Regions from separate parts of the Paenibacillus sp. FSL H7-0735 genome, predicted to be linked through region 2. Evidence: predicted binding sites of a transcription regulator. Region 2 holds the regulator's gene; the other holds the start of a gene.
What was found. The regulator CtsR, encoded in region 2, represses protease genes until heat stress. The targets are predictions, from matches to a motif close to ATGGTCAATAAAGGTCAAACA.
Positions count from the first base shown of each region.

Region 1: the regulator CtsR is predicted to act here: its motif matches at 3,780-3,800, upstream of clpP (ATP-dependent Clp endopeptidase proteolytic subunit ClpP).

Region 1 covers NZ_JBBOZH010000001.1:232,922-244,148, reverse strand. The annotation lists gene NSS82_RS01195 (phosphoglycerate kinase) at 1-1,055, opposite strand, end outside; gene gap (type I glyceraldehyde-3-phosphate dehydrogenase) at 1,172-2,182, opposite strand; gene NSS82_RS01185 (sugar-binding transcriptional regulator) at 2,298-3,350, opposite strand; tRNA gene NSS82_RS01180 (tRNA-Arg) at 3,619-3,693, shown strand; gene clpP (ATP-dependent Clp endopeptidase proteolytic subunit ClpP) at 3,887-4,483, shown strand; gene NSS82_RS01170 (GDSL-type esterase/lipase family protein) at 4,573-5,211, opposite strand; gene NSS82_RS01165 (PdaC/SigV domain-containing protein) at 5,323-6,426, opposite strand; gene NSS82_RS01160 (SIMPL domain-containing protein) at 6,553-7,308, opposite strand; gene NSS82_RS01155 (HPr family phosphocarrier protein) at 7,477-7,746, opposite strand; gene whiA (DNA-binding protein WhiA) at 7,844-8,773, opposite strand; gene NSS82_RS01145 (gluconeogenesis factor YvcK family protein) at 8,819-9,766, opposite strand; gene rapZ (RNase adapter RapZ) at 9,821-10,720, opposite strand; gene NSS82_RS01135 (ROK family glucokinase) at 10,767-11,227, opposite strand, start outside.
Region 2 covers NZ_JBBOZH010000002.1:986,740-997,966, reverse strand. The annotation lists rRNA gene rrf (5S ribosomal RNA) at 51-167, shown strand; gene NSS82_RS32190 (GNAT family N-acetyltransferase) at 589-1,761, shown strand; gene NSS82_RS32185 (CtsR family transcriptional regulator) at 2,056-2,517, shown strand; gene NSS82_RS32180 (UvrB/UvrC motif-containing protein) at 2,548-3,072, shown strand; gene NSS82_RS32175 (protein arginine kinase) at 3,101-4,165, shown strand; gene clpC (ATP-dependent protease ATP-binding subunit ClpC) at 4,201-6,669, shown strand; gene radA (DNA repair protein RadA) at 6,856-8,223, shown strand; gene disA (DNA integrity scanning diadenylate cyclase DisA) at 8,237-9,313, shown strand; gene pssA (CDP-diacylglycerol--serine O-phosphatidyltransferase) at 9,378-10,115, shown strand; gene NSS82_RS32150 (PIN/TRAM domain-containing protein) at 10,293-11,227, shown strand, end outside.

The DNA of each region.
Region 1 (11,227 bases), on a different contig from region 2:
GAATCTCCGCCACCAATAACAGTGTAACCTTCAGTAGTTGCACAAGCTTTTGCTACTGCAAGTGTACCTTCAGCGAATTTATCGATTTCGAATACGCCCATAGGTCCATTCCAGACAACCAGCTTGGAGTTCTTGATAATATCGGCATAAAGTTCACGAGTCTTAGGTCCGATATCAAGTCCTTCCCAACCTTCTGGGATTTCATTGTAATCAACGATCTTAGTGTTAGCGTCAGCACCAAATTTATCAGCAACAACAACATCAACAGGAAGCATGAAGTTTTTACCAAGTGCTTTTGCTTTTTCGATGAATCCAAGAGCAACGTCAAGTTTGTCGTTGTCTACTAGTGATTTACCGATTTCAAAGCCTTGTGCTTTAGTGAATGTATAAGACAATCCACCGCCGATCAGGACGTTATCAGCCAAAGACAACAAGTTATCAATAACATCAATCTTGTCTTTAACTTTCGAACCACCGATGATCGCAGTGAAAGGACGTTCTGGGTTAGAAAGAGCTTTACCAAGAACGGACAATTCTTTCTCCATCAAAAGACCGGATACAGCCGGTAGGAAATGAGCGATACCTTCTGTCGATGCATGTGCACGGTGAGCCGCGCCAAACGCATCATTAACAAACAAATCAGCCAGTTCAGCGAATTGTTTAGCCAGTTCAGGATCGTTTTTCTCTTCACCTGGGTAGAAGCGAACATTCTCAAGTACAAGTACGTCGCCTTCGCCTAGCTCAGCGATTTTTGCTTTTACAGCTTCGCCAATTGCTTCGTCAGCTTTAGCTACTGGTTTGCCAAGAAGCTCGGACAGACGTTCAGCAGCAGTAGTCAAACGCATGGAATCTACGAATTCGCCTTTAGGACGACCCATATGACTCGCAAGAATGATCTTTGCACCGTTCTCGATCAAATATTTAATGGTTGGAAGTGTTTCGCGAATACGAGTATCATCAGTAATTTTACCGTCTTCTACAGGTACGTTGAAATCCACGCGTACAAATACGCGCTTACCCTTTACTTCTACATCACGGACGCTTTTTTTGTTCATGATTAATTCCTCCACACCCAAAATTGTTTCTAGCAGGAAACAAGAAATACATTTAGAAAGAGCGGAAACAAGGAATTTCTGTTTCCGCTCTATAGATGTTGCTTATATCAAGTCAATTACTTAGCGATTTTAGCGAATTTCTCCAAAGTACGAACCAATTGTGCAGTGTAGGACATTTCATTGTCATACCAAGCAACAGTTTTAACCAGTTGTTTGTCGCCAACAGTCAATACTTTAGTTTGTGTAGCATCGAACAGGGATCCGAAAGTCATACCTTTGATGTCAGAAGATACGATTTCATCTTCAGTGTAACCATAAGTGTCTGGATCGGAAGCTGCTTTCATTGCTGCGTTGATTTCTTCAACAGTAACGCTCTTATCAAGAACAGTTACAAGCTCAGTCAGGGAACCAGTTGCAACTGGAACACGTTGAGCTGCACCATCCAATTTACCTTTAAGTTCTGGAATAACCAGACCGATTGCTTTAGCAGCACCAGTAGTGTTAGGAATGATGTTCTCAGCTGCTGCACGAGCGCGTCTGAAGTCACCTTTAGCATGTGGAGCATCCAAAGTGTTTTGGTCGCCAGTGTAAGCATGAATTGTAGTCATCAAGCCTTCAACGATACCGAACTTGTCGTTCAGTACTTTTGCCATTGGAGCTAGGCAGTTAGTTGTGCAAGATGCGCCGGAAATAACAGTCTCAGTACCATCAAGAATGTCATCGTTAACGTTGTAAACGACAGTTTTCATGTCGCCAGTAGCTGGAGCGGAGATAACTACTTTCTTAGCTCCACCTTTCAAGTGTTTTTCAGCTGCTTCTTTAGTTGTGAAGAAACCTGTGCACTCAAGTACGATATCAACGCCTAGGTCGCCCCATGGCAATTCTTCAGGGTTGCGGTTAGCAAGAACCTTAACTTCTTTACCATTGACTTTGAAGAAGCCATCATGCACTTCAACATCACCTTGGAATTTACCTTGAGTTGTATCATATTTAAGCAAATGAGCAAGCATCTTAGCGTCAGTCAAGTCGTTGATTGCTACCACTTCGATACCTTCTACATTTTGAATACGGCGGAAAGCAAGGCGTCCAATACGTCCAAAACCGTTAATTCCAACTTTTACACTCATTGAATAGTTCCTCCTAGAATTCGTTTTATTTATTCAAAACAGACGGTGAGGTCTGTCATGACAACAATGTTAAGTATGATGCAAGAAGTATGTTGTATTGCCTGCAATCTAAAAACTACGAAGATAGCTGTAGTTGATTGTCAATTTCCTTGCCTATTTCTACTGCGGCAGCCTCGTCCGTGACGAGAATATTCTCCTGCCCGAAACGCAGCATGGCATGAATGGCTTTGGCCTTGGGTTTGCCTCCTGCAATACCGATGACTTTCTCTGTCCGAATAATATCTTCTAGACGTAGACCCATCGTAAGCATGGTATGGACAACCTGACCCTCTTCATTGAAATAATAGCCAAAAGATTCGGCCACTGCCCCTTCACCCTGGATTTCCGAGACTGTAGCCTCGTCCAGTTTGCGGCGGCGGGTCATTTCAATGGCATCCCCAATCCCATGTACAATAATACGCGAACTGCGGATGGTTTGTACAATCTCTCCAATATTAGAGTCAAGTGCCAACGATTGGTATGCATCCCCACTAAGCAAATCAGGGACATGCAACAACCGGTAGTTGGCTCCAACCCGCTTTGCCATTGTTGAGGCAATCGTGTTGGCTTGAATCTCCATACTCTCTCCTAATCCTCCACGCGCCGGAACAAACCAAGCGTTCTTATAGGAAAGGGACAACGGCGGTGTCAGTTGATCAGCCATATCGGCAAGCGTCGATCCACCTGTGACGGCAACTGTATCATCTGCGCGAAGTATACTCAGCAGCGCTTTCGCACCCGCCCGGCCAAGCTCTCGTTTGGTGAACGGCGATGACTCACAATCACCCGGTACTACAATAACTTTATCCAGACCATACGTTGCTCGAATTTTCTCTTCCAGCTCATCCAGACCAAATAGGCTCTTAACAACCGGCTCTAGCAAATCAAGCAGTCTACGTCCAGCAGCGCTAATGCGCATGCCAACACTCTCGATCTCAATAAGCCCTTGCGATTTCAGAAGATCCGTCTCGGCACGCAGTACCCGCTCAGTCATATCTAGCGAAGCGGCTAGCGTTCTGCGCCCAATAATATCGGACAGCATGATCTGATGAAGAATCGTGTACCGTCTCTTAAGGGTTTCCATGAGATCAGGCAGAAGCTGCTTTTGGATATCTAATAAATTACGCATACTTTCACTCCTGCAACTTCGTCTTCCTCTATTCCCTTGTTCATGGTCTCAAAACGTCCCGGGTAAACTTTTTAAGTCCCACCCATATTCTAACCAAATATTGCTCGAAGCGCAAGTCTTCCGAGAGTAGAATTCTCAAGCACTTGTCTTCTTATACATTAATAAGGTCAGAAAAAGATATAGCGCCCGATGCCTGCCCCTAGAGCGCTTGTCCAGTATTAATATTACATTGCAATTGTGTAAAAATTGTATTATAATCATTTTTGTTGCGCCCGTGGTCCAATGGATATGACGTAGGCCTCCGAAGCCTGAGATCCAAGTTCGATTCTTGGCGGGCGCGCCATTAATTTCATTTTTGCACATAATTTAGTAGTGCCTATACTACTACTTAACCAAAGAGCCGCTTGTCGGCTCTTTTTTTTGAATATAAGTTTGACTTTCTTTGACTTTTTGTTTGAATTTGTTTATCATGTGGGTAATACGGCAAGAGTAAAAATGAATACATTTGAAGAACCAATATCAAGGAGGTTTTCCACGTGAGTTATATTCCTATGGTAGTAGAACAGAGCAACCGCGGCGAGCGCGCTTATGACATCTATTCCCGCCTGCTGAAGGACCGCATCATTTTCCTTGGAACGGAGGTTAATGACGTGGTAGCCAATTCTATCATCGCACAAATGCTGTTCTTGGCTGCCGAAGATCCTGACAAGGACATTCACCTTTACGTGAATAGCCCAGGCGGTTCCATTACTGCAGGTATGGCTATTTTTGATACAATGCAGTACATTAAACCAGACGTTTCCACCATCTGTGTGGGTATGGCAGCTTCCATGGGAGCTTTCCTGCTAAACGCTGGCGCCAAAGGCAAACGCTTCGCACTGCCTAACAGCGAGATCATGATCCACCAGCCTCTGGGTGGTGCTCAAGGTCAAGCAACGGACATTGAAATCCGTGCCCGCCGCATCCTCAAATTGCGCGATAAGCTGAACCGTATTCTAGCAGAACGTACGGGTCAACCTCTAGAACGTATTGAGAAGGATACAGATCGCGACTACTTCATGACTGCTGCAGACGCGGCTGAATATGGTATCGTAGATAAAGTAATCGAGAAGACATTGCCTAGCGGTGTGTAAGCTATAAAGTAAAAATATAAAGAGGCTGTGCTCTAACCATAACGGATAGGGCACAGCCTCTTTATATTTTATAGAAGACCTAAATCCAATCAATTCAGCCCGCCATAACCTAGTGCATCCAGCTTCTCGGCAATTACGCGATAACCCCGGCCATTCGGATGCAAATGATCAATGGATAACAGCCCTCTCTCATTTCCTGCGAACTCACTGTAAATCGAAGCAAATCCACAGACTCGGCTGCTGTACTGTGCTGCGTATTGATTAAACTGTCTGACCCACTCTGTCGCACCAACCACCTGAGGATAGGGATTATATAATCCCACAATTCTAATGATAAAAGGTCTACGCGTCCTCGCCTTCAATTGTATAAGGATATTCATAATTGCAGAGAAATTTTGTTTGCATTCCTGAAGCGATCTGCGCAGTTCTGCGGATAAGTTCCCTTGCTGTCTTGCTGCTGATTTGGCCGCGTGAATCAAATCATTACCACCGATAGACACAGTGATGATATCGGCTTCTCGAACGGCCTCACGCATCATGGAATTTCCGCGCAGCCGCTGCTCCAGCTCTGAAGTAGTCATTCCGTTCACGCCTAAATTCGTAGAGGCTACAGTAGTCCGCAGTCTCCCTTCTGCCATTCTACGGTACACCGGAACAAAACCGTTACCTGGCAGAGCACCAAATCCAGTCGTCAAGGAATCGCCAATTGCAGTATATTGGTAGCCCATAGCTCTCCCCCGTTCATAAACTAGTTACTCCCTTTAGCATATGAACTAGAGACAACTCCGGTAAGGGGGAGATGCCTTGTGCTGACATTAGCGGAGACGAGGTATCTCCATTTATTTCATGCCAGCAAACGGGCTGCTGTCATCCGGCAAAAGCTCTTTGAAACTAAAGGTATACTCAGGGAAGCCTGCAGCATACGCTGTGTACTCATATAATTGGAAGAACAGAACAACCTTGTCATCCTTCAGATAGAAATATTTCTCCGTATTCAATCCGTTGAATCCTCCCAAATAACTATCCTCTGCCTTCAGCAGCTTGCTCAGCTTAGCATTCAGCTGTTTTTTGTAGTTTGGATTAGCTCCAAACAGGTCGCCCAACAATAGACGTTTACCATCTTTAAGCGAGAAGGTGAATGCCTCACGGTTAGTCATTCCATGAGCGCCGCCCGTATCGCTATACTGATGCATCACTATGCTGATCACACCATTCTGATTGTAGGTCACTACATAACCTGAATCATAGGTGTATTTGGGCTCTGCTCCATCTCGATCGGAGATATCCTGTTCTGCACCCGCCGCGAATTTCATAACACTTTCCTTCAAAGTATTATTAATAGCTTGTTGCGCACTGGAATTGCCCAATCCACTGATCTTCGGATAATCAAGCTGAATAAAAGCTTCTGTCCGATCTTTAGCATAAGTTTCCGTGGTTACCGTCAGCGCGTTCTGCGGTCTGTTCACCACATTCAGCTTACTGGCGGCCCGACTCCAATCTACCTTATAACCCATATAATCATTTAACAAACCTGATGGAACGTAGAGGCGATTATTAATTAACTTCCCTTCATACTCTCGAATGAAATAGTTATTCACCCACACAGAAGTACCGTAACTGGATAACATCAACTTCGCCTTGGCCGATCCTTTTCCAATCATGTATGCATTTTCCTTCTTATCATACGCAAGCGGTAATCCCAACACATCTCGCATAAAAGTTATGGGAATCCAGGCCTGTCCTTCCTTCAAAATACCTTCCTGTAACGAATTTATCCCGTTTGCCTTTAAAACGATACGCGAATCAATAGCTTTATTCTCCGTTTTACTAGCTGCTGCATAACCCGTTTCGCTGGGCAGCAGACCTCCACCAAACAATAAACCTGCCGACATCAGACCTATGCCCCATTTGCGTACTGATTCTTTTGAAATAATATTCATCATCTTATTTTTCCTCTCCTTTCCAATTTATTAAACAGAATCGTAGAGAACTTACACAAAAAAAGAGGCGCCCCCCACTATTACTAGTGGAAGATCACCTCTCCTCTCTGCATTCACCTTGTTCTGATACTATTTCAATTCATACATTACGCTTAGCTGAGTTGTAACTTTAACTACTCCGGGTTGCACGGATGTGCTTGCACCAGCATCTGCTGCAGCCATATTCATTTTTAGATTCTGTTCAAAATAAACCGGAGTGACATCGCCATCATTTTGGCTGACCGTGATCACTTGACCCAAGCTGCGTTTAGCTGCCTTAGCAATAGCCCCTGCTTTAACATCTGCATTCGCCATCGCTTTTTCAATCACCTGAGCTTCAAATGCAGAAGTATCTTCCACAGAAAAACGTGCATTTCCGATATTATTCGCCCCTGCCGCAGATGCAGCGTCCAGCAATTCACCAACCTTGGTCAGATCTCTATAAGACACTAACAGCGTATGATTGGCGTTGTACCCCTTCACTTGCTGTCCTTCTTTTTCGCTGTAACTATAATTGGGTTGCACATAAAACTGCGTGCTTTGAATATCTTTATCTGCAATTTTCCAAGTATTCTTCAGTAAAGTCATAATCTTCTGAATTTTAGCGGCATTGGTCTTCTGCGCTTCTTGCGCAGTTGTGGCCGTAGTATCCACACCGATGGTCAAGTATACGATATCCGGCTTGAGGGACAATTCGCCTTTACCTACTACACTAACGACATTTTTCTGCACTTCATCTGCGTAAGCCTTTGCAGGACCTTGGAAAACACCACTCATGCTGATCCCTCCAATTAACAAGCTCCCTACGATCATCACTGAACCAATTTTCTTCAATAAACCTTTCATATTTGCCAGCCCCTTTCATTTCTTGTGATTTGTTATTATCCTCTAGACGAGTCATTTTGGTAAATGTTGCACGTCTCAATCTATTTTTTGGTATTAAAAAAAGCCCCGAAGGGCTTTTGGTCATGCGATAAATAAAGTCTTCCTAGCAGAAACGATGTTGTCTTCCTATTATTGGTTCTCAAGCTCTTCTTTGCTGACCAGACTTGTCAAAGCGTTTACAGCTTGATCGGCATCCGCACCGTCCGCGCTAATGTAAATCTCCGTGCCGGAACTGATAGCGAGGCTCATAATCCCCATAATACTTTTAGCATTTACTTTTTTATCATCTTTTTCCACGAAAATCTCCGACGAAAACTTGTTAGCTTCTTGCACAAACAATGCTGCCGGTCGGGCATGAAGCCCTGTCTTCAACCGAACAACTACCGGGTGCTTTGTCATGAAACGCTTACCCCCTAATTGAGTTCTCCCCAAAAGTTTCACATTAATTTTATATTATTATATCATTATAACGTAAACCACACTAGAAAAAAAGTAATTAGCCGCCTCGAACCTTGTCCGCCAGCTCATCAATCTTACGAAGCCGATGATTTACTCCCGACTTACTGACTGTACCTTTGAGCATTTCACCAACCTCCTTGAGGTTGATATCTGGATGCGCCATTCGAATTTCTGCTACTTCACGCAGTTTATCCGGCAAATTCTCCAGTCCCATTTCTCGCTGCAACAGCTTGATATTCTCAATCTGCCGCACCGCAGCACTTATTGTTTTGTTGAGATTTGCGGTCTCGCAGTTCACGATCCGATTCACGGAATTACGCATATCGCGCATAATTCTTACATCCTCAAATTTGAACAACGCCTGATGCGCTCCAATCAAACTTAAGAATTCAATGATCTTCTCGCCTTCTTTAATATAAAGAATGAATCCTTTTTTACGTTCAATACAGCGTGCATTTAAGTGGAATTCCCCAGCCAGATCCACTAATGCTTTACAATGTTCCTCATACATCGAGGAAATCTCCAAATGGTAGGAGGAGCCTTCCGGATTATTAACCGATCCGCCAGCCAGAAAAGCACCGCGCAAATAAGCACGCTTGCAGCAGTTATTCCCAACAATCTCATCATCAATACCATCGGTAAAAATAAATCCTTCCGACACAATTCTAAGATCCTTTAGGATCTCTTGTACACGGTTTGGAATTCTGACGATATAGACGTTATTTTTCTTCAAACGCATTTTTTTACGCACGAGTAGCTCAATATGGACCTGGTAATATTTCTTAAGTAAAGAATATACCCGCCTTGCAATCGCGGCGTTCTCCGTCGAAATGTCGAGAATAACCTTTTTGCTTGAAAGCTGCACAGATCCATTCATACGGATAAGCGCTGACATTTCCGCCTTCTCGCAGCAGGGTTCACTCTCCACCATCGTCAGCTCTTTTTTGGTAAGGGCCGCAAAAGACAAGGGTCTCACCTCTTTCTTGATAAGTACTTCATTCTCATCTATAAGTTATACCCTAGGGTTTCTGTTTATCCAATCCTGCACAAGCTGATAAATGTGATGGCTAAGCTTATCGGTATCATGTCTCAAATAAGTTCGGAATAAAACCAGTTTATCGGCTATAACCTTGTATCCATTGCCATCCAGCGCTTCTTTATCAAGCTGCACCGGGCGCGCGCCCTTCTCGGCGTACTTCGTCTGGACCTGTTCCGGAATCTCACCGTCATTAACAATAACATAATCGAATAAATCGATCCCGATATGATCATATACAGCTTGAAGATGATCGCTGACGGTATAGTTATCCGTTTCACCCGGCTGAGTCATTACGTTGCAGACGAAAATTTTGATAGCATTCGAAGATACAACCGCTTCTGCCAGTTTCGGAACAAGCAGGTTGGGAAGAATGCTCGTATACAGACTGCCAGGACCCAGCAGGATCGCATCTGCATTCCGAATCGCCTCAAGCGCTTCGGGCAACGGTTCTACATCTGGCGGCTCCAAGGACACTCGTCTGATGATCCCGCCAGCTTCAGGGATTTTGGACTCCCCTGTGATAATCGTGCCGTCCGACATTTCTGCATGCAGGATTACAGCTTCACCGGCCGCAGGCAATACCCGGCCGCGAACAGCGAATAATCTACTGAGCTCCCGAACAGCCGTAACGAAATCGCCAGATATATCCGTGAGCGCAGCAAGAATCAAGTTGCCGAGACTATGACCAGCTAGTCCCTCACCCGTGTTGAAACGGTATCTCATAATCTCTGCCATGAGCGGCTCAACATCAGCCATAGCTGTCAATACGTTGCGGATGTCCCCAGGAGGAGGCATTTGCAGTTCACTGCGTAAAATACCAGAGCTTCCCCCATCATCGGCAACGGTAACAATAGCAGTAATATCTAATGGCTTCTCTTTTAAACCACGAAGCATGACAGATAACCCCGTGCCACCGCCCATAACGACGATACGTGGACGCTGTCTTTGTTCTTCAGCCACTATGACCCCTTCTCTCTAGTGCCGATCACGCTCGGAATCCCTATGACTAACGGTTACGGATTCCGTCTCGCTAACGCCCAGCATTTTACCCAAATACTCGGATATGGCTACGGAACGGTGTTTACCTCCCGTACAGCCAATGCCAATGATAATCTGGGACTTACCTTCCTTACGATATTGCGGAATTAGAAAATGAAGCATATCGAGCAGTTTGGTCAGGAACACCTGTGTTTCAGGCCACTTCATTACATAATCGTAGACTTCACTATCCTGGCCGGTTTTAGGCCGCAGATGGTCCACATAATGTGGGTTAGGCAAGAAGCGGACATCGAAGACAAGATCTGCATCAATAGGGATACCGTACTTAAATCCGAAGGATGTAATATTGACGGAAAGCGTACTTTTTCCTAGATGCGAAAACCGTGAAATGATCTTCTCCTTAAGCTGCACAGGCTTCATACTGCTGGTATCTAAACATAACGTAGCTGAATTTTTCAATTCTTCAAGCATCTTACGTTCTAGCTTGATACCATCAAGCGGCAGCCCCTTAGGTGCTAATGGATGATGACGTCGACTTTCCTTGTAACGCTGAACAAGTACTGAATCTGTAGCATCCAAAAACAAGATCTCACAGCCAATGGTTGACTCATCCTTGATATAGGCAAGAGACTCAGACAAAGCAGTGAAGAATTCTCGACCACGCAGGTCAATTACAAGGGCTACCTTGGCAATCTTACCCTTCGACTGTTCAATTAGCTCTGCGAACTTGGGAATCAGCACCGGTGGTAAATTATCGACACAGAAGAACCCTAGGTCTTCCAGACTCTGTACAGCAATTGTCTTCCCCGCACCTGACATTCCCGTAATAATAATCAGGGTGGCTCCAGCCGTTGGGGTATTGTCCAATTCGGTCATAAAAGCGTCCCCTCCCTAGATTTAGTATATGAATACTTCCCGTCTTTTAAGAACGCAGCAAAAGGCCGGCAGCCCCAACAATACCTGCGTCATTGCCAAGCTCAGCTGGAATAATCGAAACACCAGTTTGAAGCGGAGCCGGTGTCAATTTCGCAAACACACGACGAACCTCATCAAATAGAATATCTCCAGCCTTAGACACGCCGCCGCCAACGATAAATACTTCAGGGTTAAGCACAGCCGCAACAGAAGCCATGGATTTACCCAGATAGTACGCTGCACGATTTACTATACGGATAGCTACTTCATCGCCAGCCTTAGCCGCATCAAAGACTTCTTTCGCAGCAATCTTCTCTACCATAGAGAGGGAAGTACGATCGCCACGAGCTACTGCATCATTAGCCATGCGGATAATACCTGTAGCGGAGGAAACGGTTTCCAGACAGCCCATGTTGCCACAGCCGCATTGAATAGCTTCCAGATCCGGCACTACTGTGATATGTCCAA
Region 2 (11,227 bases):
CTAGTGATGAACCGAATTTCACGCGGCAGCGTCTGTTTCACAGACGCATGTTTGGTGGCGATAGCGGAGGGGTTCCACGCGTACCCATCCCGAACACGACCGTTAAGCCCTCCAGCGCCGATGGTACTTGGACCGAAGGGTCCTGGGAGAGTAGGACGTTGCCAAGCACAAATAGACCACTGTTGATAACTCGACAGTGGCTTTTTTGCGTCTATTATAGATTGTGGAAAACTTGTGGATAATTCATTGGAATTTGCAGAAAACTTACGCACATGTGGATAGATGATTAAAAGGCAAAAAATCACCGAATGGTGTGGATTAAGTACATATTTATGTAGATCTGTCAACAGAAAACCTAAGTAATACACGGGTTGCTGTGGATATAGTCAGATTTATGTGGATAGAGGGATTGATAAGTGGATAATTATTTTAACTTGAATAGGACAAGATTACAAGACTATTTTTGAAACTGCTTAAAGCTGTGGATAACTAAAAAAAGTTCGAAAAATATCCTTATAATTCGCACACAATACACTCTCTTGTTATACTAACCATAAAAGTAAATTCATAAATGGTGAGGTGAGTTTTGTGGATATCAGACAGTTGCACTCAGAAGAGTTTGATCTAAGCATGGATTTATCTGAATATGCTTTTCAATACAAGCTGCCTAGTGAGAAAAGGGCTAATGCTAAGGAAAGATTTAAAGCAGAACGCGTATGGGGTGCTTTTGAAGAAGGTACTTTGGAAGCCAAACTTACTCTTCTTCCATTCCAAGTGTACATACAAGGTAGATTAGTACCTATGGGAGGGCTCGCTGGGGTAGCGACATGGCCAGAGAATCGCAGACAGGGACATGTGGCAAAGCTCCTAGCGCATACGCTGCAAACGATGAATGAGGCGGGGCAGACATTATCTTTTCTGCATCCGTTCTTGATCCCTTTTTATCGCAAATTTGGTTGGGAAGTTTATTGTGAATATAAGAAATACTCCATTCCTGTTGCCAAGTTTCCCAAGAAGGTTGAAGTTGAGGGCAAGGTAAGACGCGGTGTTAAAGATATCGGAGTATTGGACAACTTATACAATCGTTTTGCAGTTAGATATAACGGAACACTTAAGCGTGATTTGGACTGGTGGGAGAACTCTGTTCTGGATGATGAAGGTCAGACTGCGGTATTTTATTCACAGCTTGGGGAACCTGAAGGATACGTATTATATAAGATAGAAAATAGAGAACTGGTCATTGATGAATTTGTGTTTTTGAACGAACAGGCCCGGCAGGGGCTGTGGACATTTCTTGCGAATCACGATTCAATGGTGACCGGTGCATCGCTAAAACTGGTGCCATCCGATGATATGTTACCCTTTTTGCTGCCTGATCCGCGTATAGAGCAGGAGAACTATCCTTATTTTATGGCGCGTATTGTGAATGCTAAAGTATTTGTGGAGAGTTATTCTTTTAAGCGTCACAGCAGTCAGAAGAAACAGGTTATCTATATTGAAGATAAATATGCACCATGGAATGACGGGTTGTGGGAATGGACGGTCTCCGAAGAGGGAGCAGCAGCTTTCTTGCGTATAGAGGGTGAACGGGATGCAGCTGACTTAAGCTGTGATATTGGCACGCTGACGATTCTAATGTTTGGATATAAACGCCCTGCAGAGCTGGCTCGTTATGGACTTGTGACTGGTAGTCCGACGGCTCTGGAATGGCTCGAAGAAATCATTCCGCAAGCTGAAACCGCACTTTTTGATCATTTTTAGAAAATAATTAGGCTCTCCCCTTCGAAAGATGCTGGGAGAGTTCTTTATTTCCGAATACATTCGCTGAAAAAAGTGAAAAATAAGAGAATCCTCTTGGAATTAGCACAGAATATGTTATAATATTAAAAAGTCAAAGAAAGTCAAAGTCAACACACCTGATGACATACAGTGCGATCCTCTGAATTCGTGAAGTTTTCTTCAGACTTATATGAATGAAGTTCACTAATGAATGTCATTAAGGATGCGGGCCGCAACCGATATTATGAAGCTTTAAAGAGCACTGGAGGATGAGTGATGCGCAATATCTCTGATATTATTGAACAATATCTGAAGAATATTTTGCATGAAAGTCCCGAAGGTACGGTGGAAATCCAGCGAAATGACCTGGCGGACCAGTTCTCATGCGTACCGTCACAGATCAATTATGTTATTAGTACACGCTTTACACTGGAAAAAGGCTATGTGGTGGAAAGTAAGCGTGGTGGCGGGGGATATATTCGTATTCAACGTTTTGAATTGCCACCCAACGTGGCACTGCATGCCCATTTAAACCATACTATAGGTGGCGGGATAGATCAGAACGCTGCCGAAGGGTTGATTTATCAACTGGAGGAAGCTGGTTTTCTAAGCAAGCGTGAGGCGTGTCTTATGCGCGCTGCTGTTTCTCGGGATTGCCTAACGGTTAAGATTCCATATCGGGATGAGATTCGGGCCAAGATTATGAAGGCGATGTTAATCTCTTTGTTAGGCAAATAATTGTCAATCATAAGGGAGGGGCTTTCGCTTATGCAATGTCAGGAATGTGGCGTCAAGCCAGCAACACTCCATTTCACCAAGATCGTGAATGGAGAGAAGACAGAATTTCATATCTGCGAGAGCTGTGCGCGGGAGAAGGGTGAACTGATCCCGGGAACTGCTGGAGGATTCTCCATTCACAGCTTGCTGTCTGGTCTGCTTGATCTTGAAGGGGCCGGTAAGGAAAAGACGGCTGCTACGAAGACTACGCAGAGTCTGCAATGTGAGAATTGTGGGATGACGTACTCGCAGTTTAGCAAATTGGGTCGTTTTGGCTGCAGCTCCTGTTATAAATATTTTAACAGTGCACTGGACCCGCTCTTTAAACGGGTGCATGGCAGCACTTCGCATGTAGGCAAGATTCCCAAACGTGCTGGAGCACAGATTGTGTTCAAACGGCAAATTGATGAATTGAAGCTGGAATTACAGCAAAGTATCGCACAGGAGGAATTCGAAACTGCGGCAGAGCTGCGGGATCAAATTCGCCAACTTGAAAAAGAAATGGCACAAGAGTAAAGTCTTTGATATATAGGGGGGATATGACATGTCAAGTCTCCGATTTACTGAACAAGCGCTTAGTGATTGGATGCGCTCGGGAGGCAGTCACTCCGAGATTGTAATTAGCAGCCGTATGCGTATTGCACGTAATTTAGAGCATCTTCCATTCCCTATGCTTGCTTCCTTAGAGCAATCGGAAGAAGTATTAGAGCTGCTGGCCCCTGTGTTTCATGGGGAAACTGCTGCCGAATTCGGATCTTTTCAACTGATAAAGCTTGCTGAAGTGAATGAACTGGACAAAAAGGTATTGGTCGAGAAACATCTTATCAGTCCTAATCTGGCCAATGATTCACGTGGCGCAGCTGTGATATTAAATGAAGATGAGTCGGTCAGCATCATGATTAACGAAGAAGACCATCTGCGGATCCAATGTCTGTTCCCGGGTCTTCAGGTAAGAGAAGCATGGGAACGTGCGACAGCCATCGATGATATCTTCGAATCGGCTGTTAATTACGCTTTTGATGATAAAAGAGGATACTTGACCAGTTGTCCCACCAATGTGGGTACAGGGCTACGTGCCTCAGTAATGCTGCATTTGCCAGCACTAGTAATGACCCAACAGATCAATCGCATATTGTCAGCAGTGAATCAAGTGGGATTGACTGTAAGAGGAATTTATGGTGAGGGCAGCGAAGCAGTAGGGAACATCTTTCAAATTTCCAATCAGATTACTCTCGGTCAAACGGAAAGTGAAATCATCGAGAACCTTCACAGTGTAGTCACCCAGATTATAGAGCATGAACGAAATGCCCGTGAAAGGCTGCTTGTAGATTCCGCTTTAAGAATTACAGACCGAGTGAAAAGATCTTATGGGATTTTGTGTTATGCAGCTCTAATGGAGCTTAAAGAATCCGCACAACGGCTGTCTGATGTGAGACTTGGGGTCGACCTTGGCATACTGGAAGGCCCTTCGATTTCCGTGCTTAATGAGCTTAACGTTAAGACACAGCCAGGATTTCTGCAAAAAATGTTCGGTGACGAGATGAACGCTACTGAACGGGATATGTATCGGGCGAAACTGCTCCGAGAAACACTGGGAACACAACATTAATATAGATATTTATTATTCATGGAGGTGCAGGAGATATGATGTTTGGAAGATTTACGGAACGCGCACAAAAAGTGCTAGCGCTAGCGCAGGAAGAAGCTGTTCGTTTAGGACACAACAATATTGGCACAGAACATATTTTGCTAGGACTTATTCGTGAAGGAGACGGCATTGCTGCTAAAGCATTAATCGCTTTGGGTCTGGGTCTTGAGAAAATCCAGGACGAAGTGGAGACACTGATTGGCAGAGGCCAAGAACAACCTACGAACATTGCTTATACTCCTCGCGCCAAAAAAGTAATCGAGTTGTCGATGGACGAAGCCCGCAAGCTGGGACATACGTATGTCGGCACTGAGCATATTCTGCTAGGACTTATTCGTGAAGGAGAAGGTGTCGCGGCTCGTGTGCTTAATAACCTCGGCATCAGCTTGAACAAAGCTCGTCAGCAAGTGCTTCAGCTTCTGGGAAGCAGCGAGGCTGCATCCAGTCATAGCGGAACACCTGCTAATGTCAGCACACCGACTCTAGACGGCCTAGCACGCGATTTGACGGCTTATGCCAAGGATGGCAACCTGGATCCAGTTATCGGTCGTAGCAAGGAAATTGAACGTGTTATTCAGGTACTGAGCCGCCGGACGAAGAACAACCCCGTGTTGATAGGTGAACCTGGGGTTGGTAAAACAGCTATTGCTGAAGGCCTGGCCCAAAAGATCATTAATAATGAAATTCCAGAAACACTGCGCGACAAACGCGTAATGACGCTCGATATGGGTTCTGTAGTGGCTGGTACTAAATATCGCGGTGAGTTTGAAGACCGCCTCAAGAAAATCATGGATGAGATTCGCCAAGCGGGGAATATCGTACTCTTTATCGATGAGCTTCATACGCTGATCGGTGCTGGTGGCGCAGAAGGTGCTATTGATGCATCTAACATTCTTAAGCCGGCTTTAGCCCGCGGAGAACTTCAGTGCATCGGTGCGACTACGCTGGATGAATATCGTAAATATATTGAAAAAGATGCAGCTTTGGAGCGTCGTTTCCAACCAATTACGGTGGATCAGCCATCTCCAGAAGAAGCGGTACAAATTCTATTTGGACTTCGTGATCGTTATGAAGCACATCACCGTGTGAAAATTACGGATGAAGCTATCGTGGAAGCTGTAAAGCTGTCTGATCGTTACATTCCGGATCGTTTCCTGCCGGATAAAGCCATTGACCTTATCGATGAAGCAGGGTCTAAAGTAAGGCTTCACTCTTACACTATCCCGCCAAATCTGAAGGAACTAGAAATGCGCTTGGATGATATCCGCAAGGAGAAGGATTCCGCTGTTCAGAGCCAAGAGTTTGAGAAAGCGGCTGCCCTGCGTGATACGGAGCAAAAAATCCGTGAAGAGCTTGATACGACTAAGAACCAGTGGAAAGAAAAACAAGGACGCACGGATTCTGAAGTTACTCCTGAAGATATCGCACAGGTTGTAGCAAGCTGGACGGGGATCCCTGTAAGCAAGCTGAAGGAAGAAGAGACCGACCGTCTGCTTAACATGGAGGCTCTGCTGCATGAACGAGTGATTGGTCAGGACGAAGCTGTTAAGGCTGTCAGCCGGGCATTGCGCCGGGCGCGTGCGGGTCTTAAAGATCCGAAACGTCCAATGGGCTCGTTTATCTTCCTCGGTCCTACGGGTGTAGGTAAAACTGAGTTGGCACGTGCGCTTGCTGAAGCTATGTTCGGCGATGAGAATGCGGTCATTCGTATTGATATGTCGGAATACATGGAGAAGCACTCCACGTCCCGTTTAGTTGGTGCCCCTCCTGGATATGTCGGCTATGAAGAAGGCGGCCAATTAACAGAGAAGGTACGTCGTAAACCATACTCTGTAGTACTGCTTGATGAAATTGAAAAAGCGCATCCGGAAGTATTCAACATTTTGCTGCAAGTGCTTGAAGATGGTCGCCTTACCGACTCTAAAGGCCGGGTAGTTGACTTCCGTAATACACTTATCATTCTGACCTCTAACGTAGGTGCACAGGCAATCAAGAAGAATTCGACGCTTGGATTCACGGCTGTGCAAGATGCAGGAGCAGAATACGGCAATATGAAGGGCAAGGTTATGGAAGAGCTCAAGAAGAGCTTCCGTCCAGAGTTCTTGAACCGGATCGACGAAATCATCGTCTTCCACTCACTCGATGAGAAACATATCGCTGAGATCGTTACGTTGATGTCTGATGAGCTCCGCAAGCGCCTGCGTGAATATGATGTTGATTTCGTACTTACGGATGCAGCGAAGGCCTTCTTGGCTAAAGAAGGTTATGACCCAGCCTTTGGTGCACGTCCATTGCGCCGGGCAATTCAGAAGCATATTGAGGACCGTCTTTCTGAGGAATTGTTGAGAGGAAATATCCAAAAGGGTGATTCCCTCAATATTGATGAGGTCGGCGGAGAACTTGTGGTGACTAAAGTGGACGCTCCAGTAGCGCCAGCGCTTGAAAAAGAAGTAGAATCCGAATAAAATAAACAAGGCTTTCGCTCCTTATTTATAGAGGAGCGGAAGCTTTTTTTATTGGAAATAGATCAATTTAAAATATACATTTAATGCAAATACCGAATGACCTTTCGTTAAAGGGGTAGAAATGGTAAACTTTCATTAGAAGAAAATGATCCGAATTGTAAACAGTTCGGACCGTAAGGAGAACAAATGGCTAAAGCAAAAACAAAATTTTTTTGCACCGACTGTGGATACGAATCGCCAAAATGGTTCGGGAAATGCCCAGGGTGCCAGGCTTGGAACTCCATGGTGGAGGAAACGGAAAGCGTAGTCAAAACACAGGGAATGAATGCCCCTATTTTTCATAGTAAAGAAAAGGCACAGTCGATCATAAGTATAGAAAGTGACAAGGAACCGCGCATACTGACAGGTATAGGTGAGCTTAACCGTGTTCTCGGTGGGGGGATCGTACCAGGATCGCTGGTACTAGTAGGGGGAGACCCAGGAATCGGTAAATCTACGCTCTTATTACAGACCTCGCATGCCCTTACAACACAGGGATTGCGAGTACTGTATATCTCGGGCGAAGAATCGGTAAGGCAAACTAAGCTGCGCGCGGATCGCCTCGATGCGTTGTCAACGGAGCTTTATGTACTATGTGAGACAAATATGGAAAGCATAGAAGAAGCGATCGAACAAATCCAGCCACAATTTCTTGTCATCGATTCTATTCAGACCGTATTTATGCCAGAAGTAACGAGTGCGCCAGGCAGCGTGACCCAGGTTCGGGAGTGTACGACAAGATTTATGCGTATCGCTAAGATTCGTGGAATTGCAACAGTTCTCGTTGGTCATGTTACCAAGGAAGGGGCTATTGCTGGACCACGGATGCTTGAACATATGGTGGACTGCGTGCTGTATTTTGAGGGTGAGCGGCATCATACGTATAGACTTTTGCGGGCTGTAAAAAACCGCTTTGGCTCTACGAATGAAATCGGCATTTTCGAAATGGGTGAAGCGGGGCTTACCGAAGTAGAGAATCCATCGGAGCTCTTTTTATCGGAACGTCCGCTTGGCGTGGCTGGTTCTACTGTGGTGGCAAGTATGGAGGGAACTAGACCTGTGCTTGTAGAACTTCAGGCACTTGTTGCTGCCACCCACTTCCCTTCCCCACGGCGAATGTGCACAGGCATGGATCACCAGCGGATGGCACTTATTATCGCTGTACTCGAGAAACGGATGGGCATGTTCCTGCAGAATCAGGATGCATACCTTAATGTTGCCGGGGGAGTAAAGCTGGATGAACCGGCGATTGATCTAGCTGTAGCTATTAGTATCGCCTCCAGTTTTCGTGATATTTCAACAAAACCTTACGACGTTTTCTTCGGAGAAGTAGGACTTACCGGTGAGGTAAGAGGCGTTTCGCGCGCGGAAATGCGCGTTAAGGAGGCCGCAAAGCTTGGCTTCCGGCGGGTGATTATGCCTGAGAAGAGCATGAAGGGATGGAAGCACCCGCAAGATATCCAGATTATTGGCGTCAGTACCGTAGCAGATGCACTATCGGTCGCGTTAGATTAGGGGGCACAGGGATATGAAAGAATATAACCAATTAGAGAATATGAATGATCTGCTCAGACTGGCGGCACCGGGTACACCTTTTCGGGAAGGTTTGGAGAATGTGCTGCGCGCTAAGACAGGGGCACTTATTGTCGTAGGGTACAGTCCTGAGGTGATGGACGTAGTGGATGGCGGATTCTCCATTAACTGCGATTTTTCGCCCAATTATTTATATGAGCTAGCTAAAATGGACGGAGCTATTATTCTAAGCGAGGATTTAAAGCGTATATTGTATGCTAATACACAACTTATACCGGATTCCTCTATCTCATCCATCGAGACGGGGATCCGTCACCGGACCGCGGAGCGTGTAGCGAAGCAAACGGGTAAGCTGGTGGTTTCCATTTCACAACGCCGCAATATCATCACGCTTTATCAAGGCTCGATACGTTATGCACTCAAAGAGATCGGCGCTATTTTGGCAAAGGCTAACCAAGCGATTCAGACACTCGAGAAGTATAAAGCAGTGCTCACGCAAGGACTGACGAATTTGTCAGCTTCAGAATATGAGGGCATTGTTACCGTTGCTGAAGTAGTGGGTGTTATCCAGCGTGTAGAGATGGTTCTGCGCATAAAAATGGAGATTAAACGTTATATCAACGAATTGGGCAACGAAGGACGCTTGATCAGCATGCAGATGGAAGAACTGGTTGGAAATACAGAGGAAGAAGCATGGCTTCTATACAGAGACTATGCTAAGGAAGAGCAGGAGGATAAAATCCGTGAAATTATCGCCGGTCTCAAACGGATAAGCGATGATGATCTGATGGATGACAACCATATTGCCCGTATACTGGGTTATTCTTCTACGGCAATTACCTCTGAAGAAGTGGTGACTCCACGTGGTTATCGCCTGCTTAACAAAATTCCGCGGCTTCCGAATGTGATCATTCACAATCTGGTGGAGCGGTTTGAAATGCTGCCTAATTTGATGTCCGCAAGCATAGCTGAATTGGATGAAGTGGACGGAATTGGGGAGGTGCGGGCCCGTAATATTCAGGATGGGCTCAAACGTTTACAGAAGCAAGTTCTTATTGACAGGCAAATGTAAATAACATACAATCACGTAATATTGGGGACGTTAAAGGCCAAAGTTAGAAAATTGAGGTGAAGAAATGATACAAAAATCAATTCCGAGTCTTTTTACGATAGGTAATTTGATGCTCGGAATGTTTGGTATCATGATGGCGTTTGACGGTAAGATTAGCATGGCCGCTATCATGGTTATTATTGCTATGCTGTTAGACGGCTTAGATGGTCGAGTAGCTCGCGCTCTAAAATGCGAAAGCGAATTTGGCAAGGAGCTGGACTCCTTATCTGATGTCGTTTCTTTCGGAGTCGCACCGGCCGTTATTTTGTACGTCTCAAGCCTGCAGGATTTGAACTCTGCATTAGGCTGGACAGTAACTGCGATTTTTCCGGTGTTTGGTGCTTTGCGCTTAGCCCGTTTTAATGTTCGTCCGGGGGTTCCGGGTTATTTTATCGGTTTGCCAATTCCTGCTGCAGGTGGTGTACTGGCCACATTAGCTCTTTTTAATAAAGATGTTTCGGCTCCGTTTATGATCGTTGCTACACTGCTCTTATCTTATTTGATGGTCAGCACTGTTAAATATCCTAATTTCAAAAAGATTGGATTGCCGAAAAAAGCGGTGGTTGGAGCGCCAGTGGTTATTGTTGTTGCAGTGGCTGTAGCTGTAGTGTTCCCAGAGCAAATCGCTAAGCTGATCTTTGTCTTACTTGGAATTTACGCACTATACGGCTTTAAGCAAAATATTGATCGGTTGACTGCCAGACGCCGTCATCGTCGTCGTAGCCGTTCAGAGGATAAAGTGTATCACTCCAAGAACGGTTAATCGGTCCATAAGGTAAGGTAACTGAATAAATTATGACCAAAGGTTTTGTCTTCCCTAAGGGATGGCAAAGCCTTTTTGCATTTCCAGCGCTACCCCAAGTTTATCGTCTTGAAAATTGGAACATACTGGTGAGGAATAGATCCATTTAGGATGAATAAAAAGGAGGTGCGTTAGGTTATGTGGAAAAAAGTGATTTTGTCTTTTGCCTTAATATGTGGTGCTTGGTCAGGTTTTTCGCTATACCATGCGCTCGAAAGAGGATTCCCCAAGGGGATGGAAAAGCTGGGTGAAAGCTTACCTGTAGAAGGAAGCATTTTATTTACGGTGCTGGGTGCCATTATTTTTTTGTTTGCGGGGTCTTTATGCGCGGAATGGGGAGGTTCAAAACTGCGGGAGGCGGTTCACTACTGTTCGCGTATTCCAATGAATGAATTAGCTGCAAGTGCAGCTGGGCTTACAGGGGGGCTTCTGTTATCTCTCCTGTTATACCCTGCAATGATCTGGCTTGGGAAAGCTGGGCAGCTGCTGCAAGTGCCGGCTACGTTAGCTTTTGGATATCTGGGGCTGCGGATCGGTTTGGAGAAAAAAGAGGAGCTAGCTGCACTGTGGACATCTGGACGCTGGGGTCAAGCGGCTGAGCCTGAAGGCCGCGGGCTTGAGGAACATAAAATCCTCGACACAAGTGTTATTATCGATGGAAGAATCGCTGACATTTGTAAGACGGGATTTATTGAGGGAACCATTGTCATACCTGAATTCGTACTAGAAGAGCTCCAGCATATTGCTGATTCTTCGGATTTATTGAAGCGGAACCGGGGACGGCGTGGGCTTGATATTCTAAACAAAATTCAAAAAGAGCTTGATGTGAAGGTATTGATCTATGAGGGAGATTTTGAAGAAATCTCTGAGGTTGACAGTAAGTTAGTGAAGTTGGCGAAGGTACTGCAAGGTAAAGTAGTCACTAATGATTTCAACTTAAATAAGGTTTGCGAATTGCAGGGCGTTTCCGTACTGAATATTAACGATCTGGCGAATGCTGTGAAGCCAGTAGTGCTGCCTGGTGAGGAAATCGTAGTTCAGGTCATTAAGGATGGCAAAGAGCATGGGCAAGG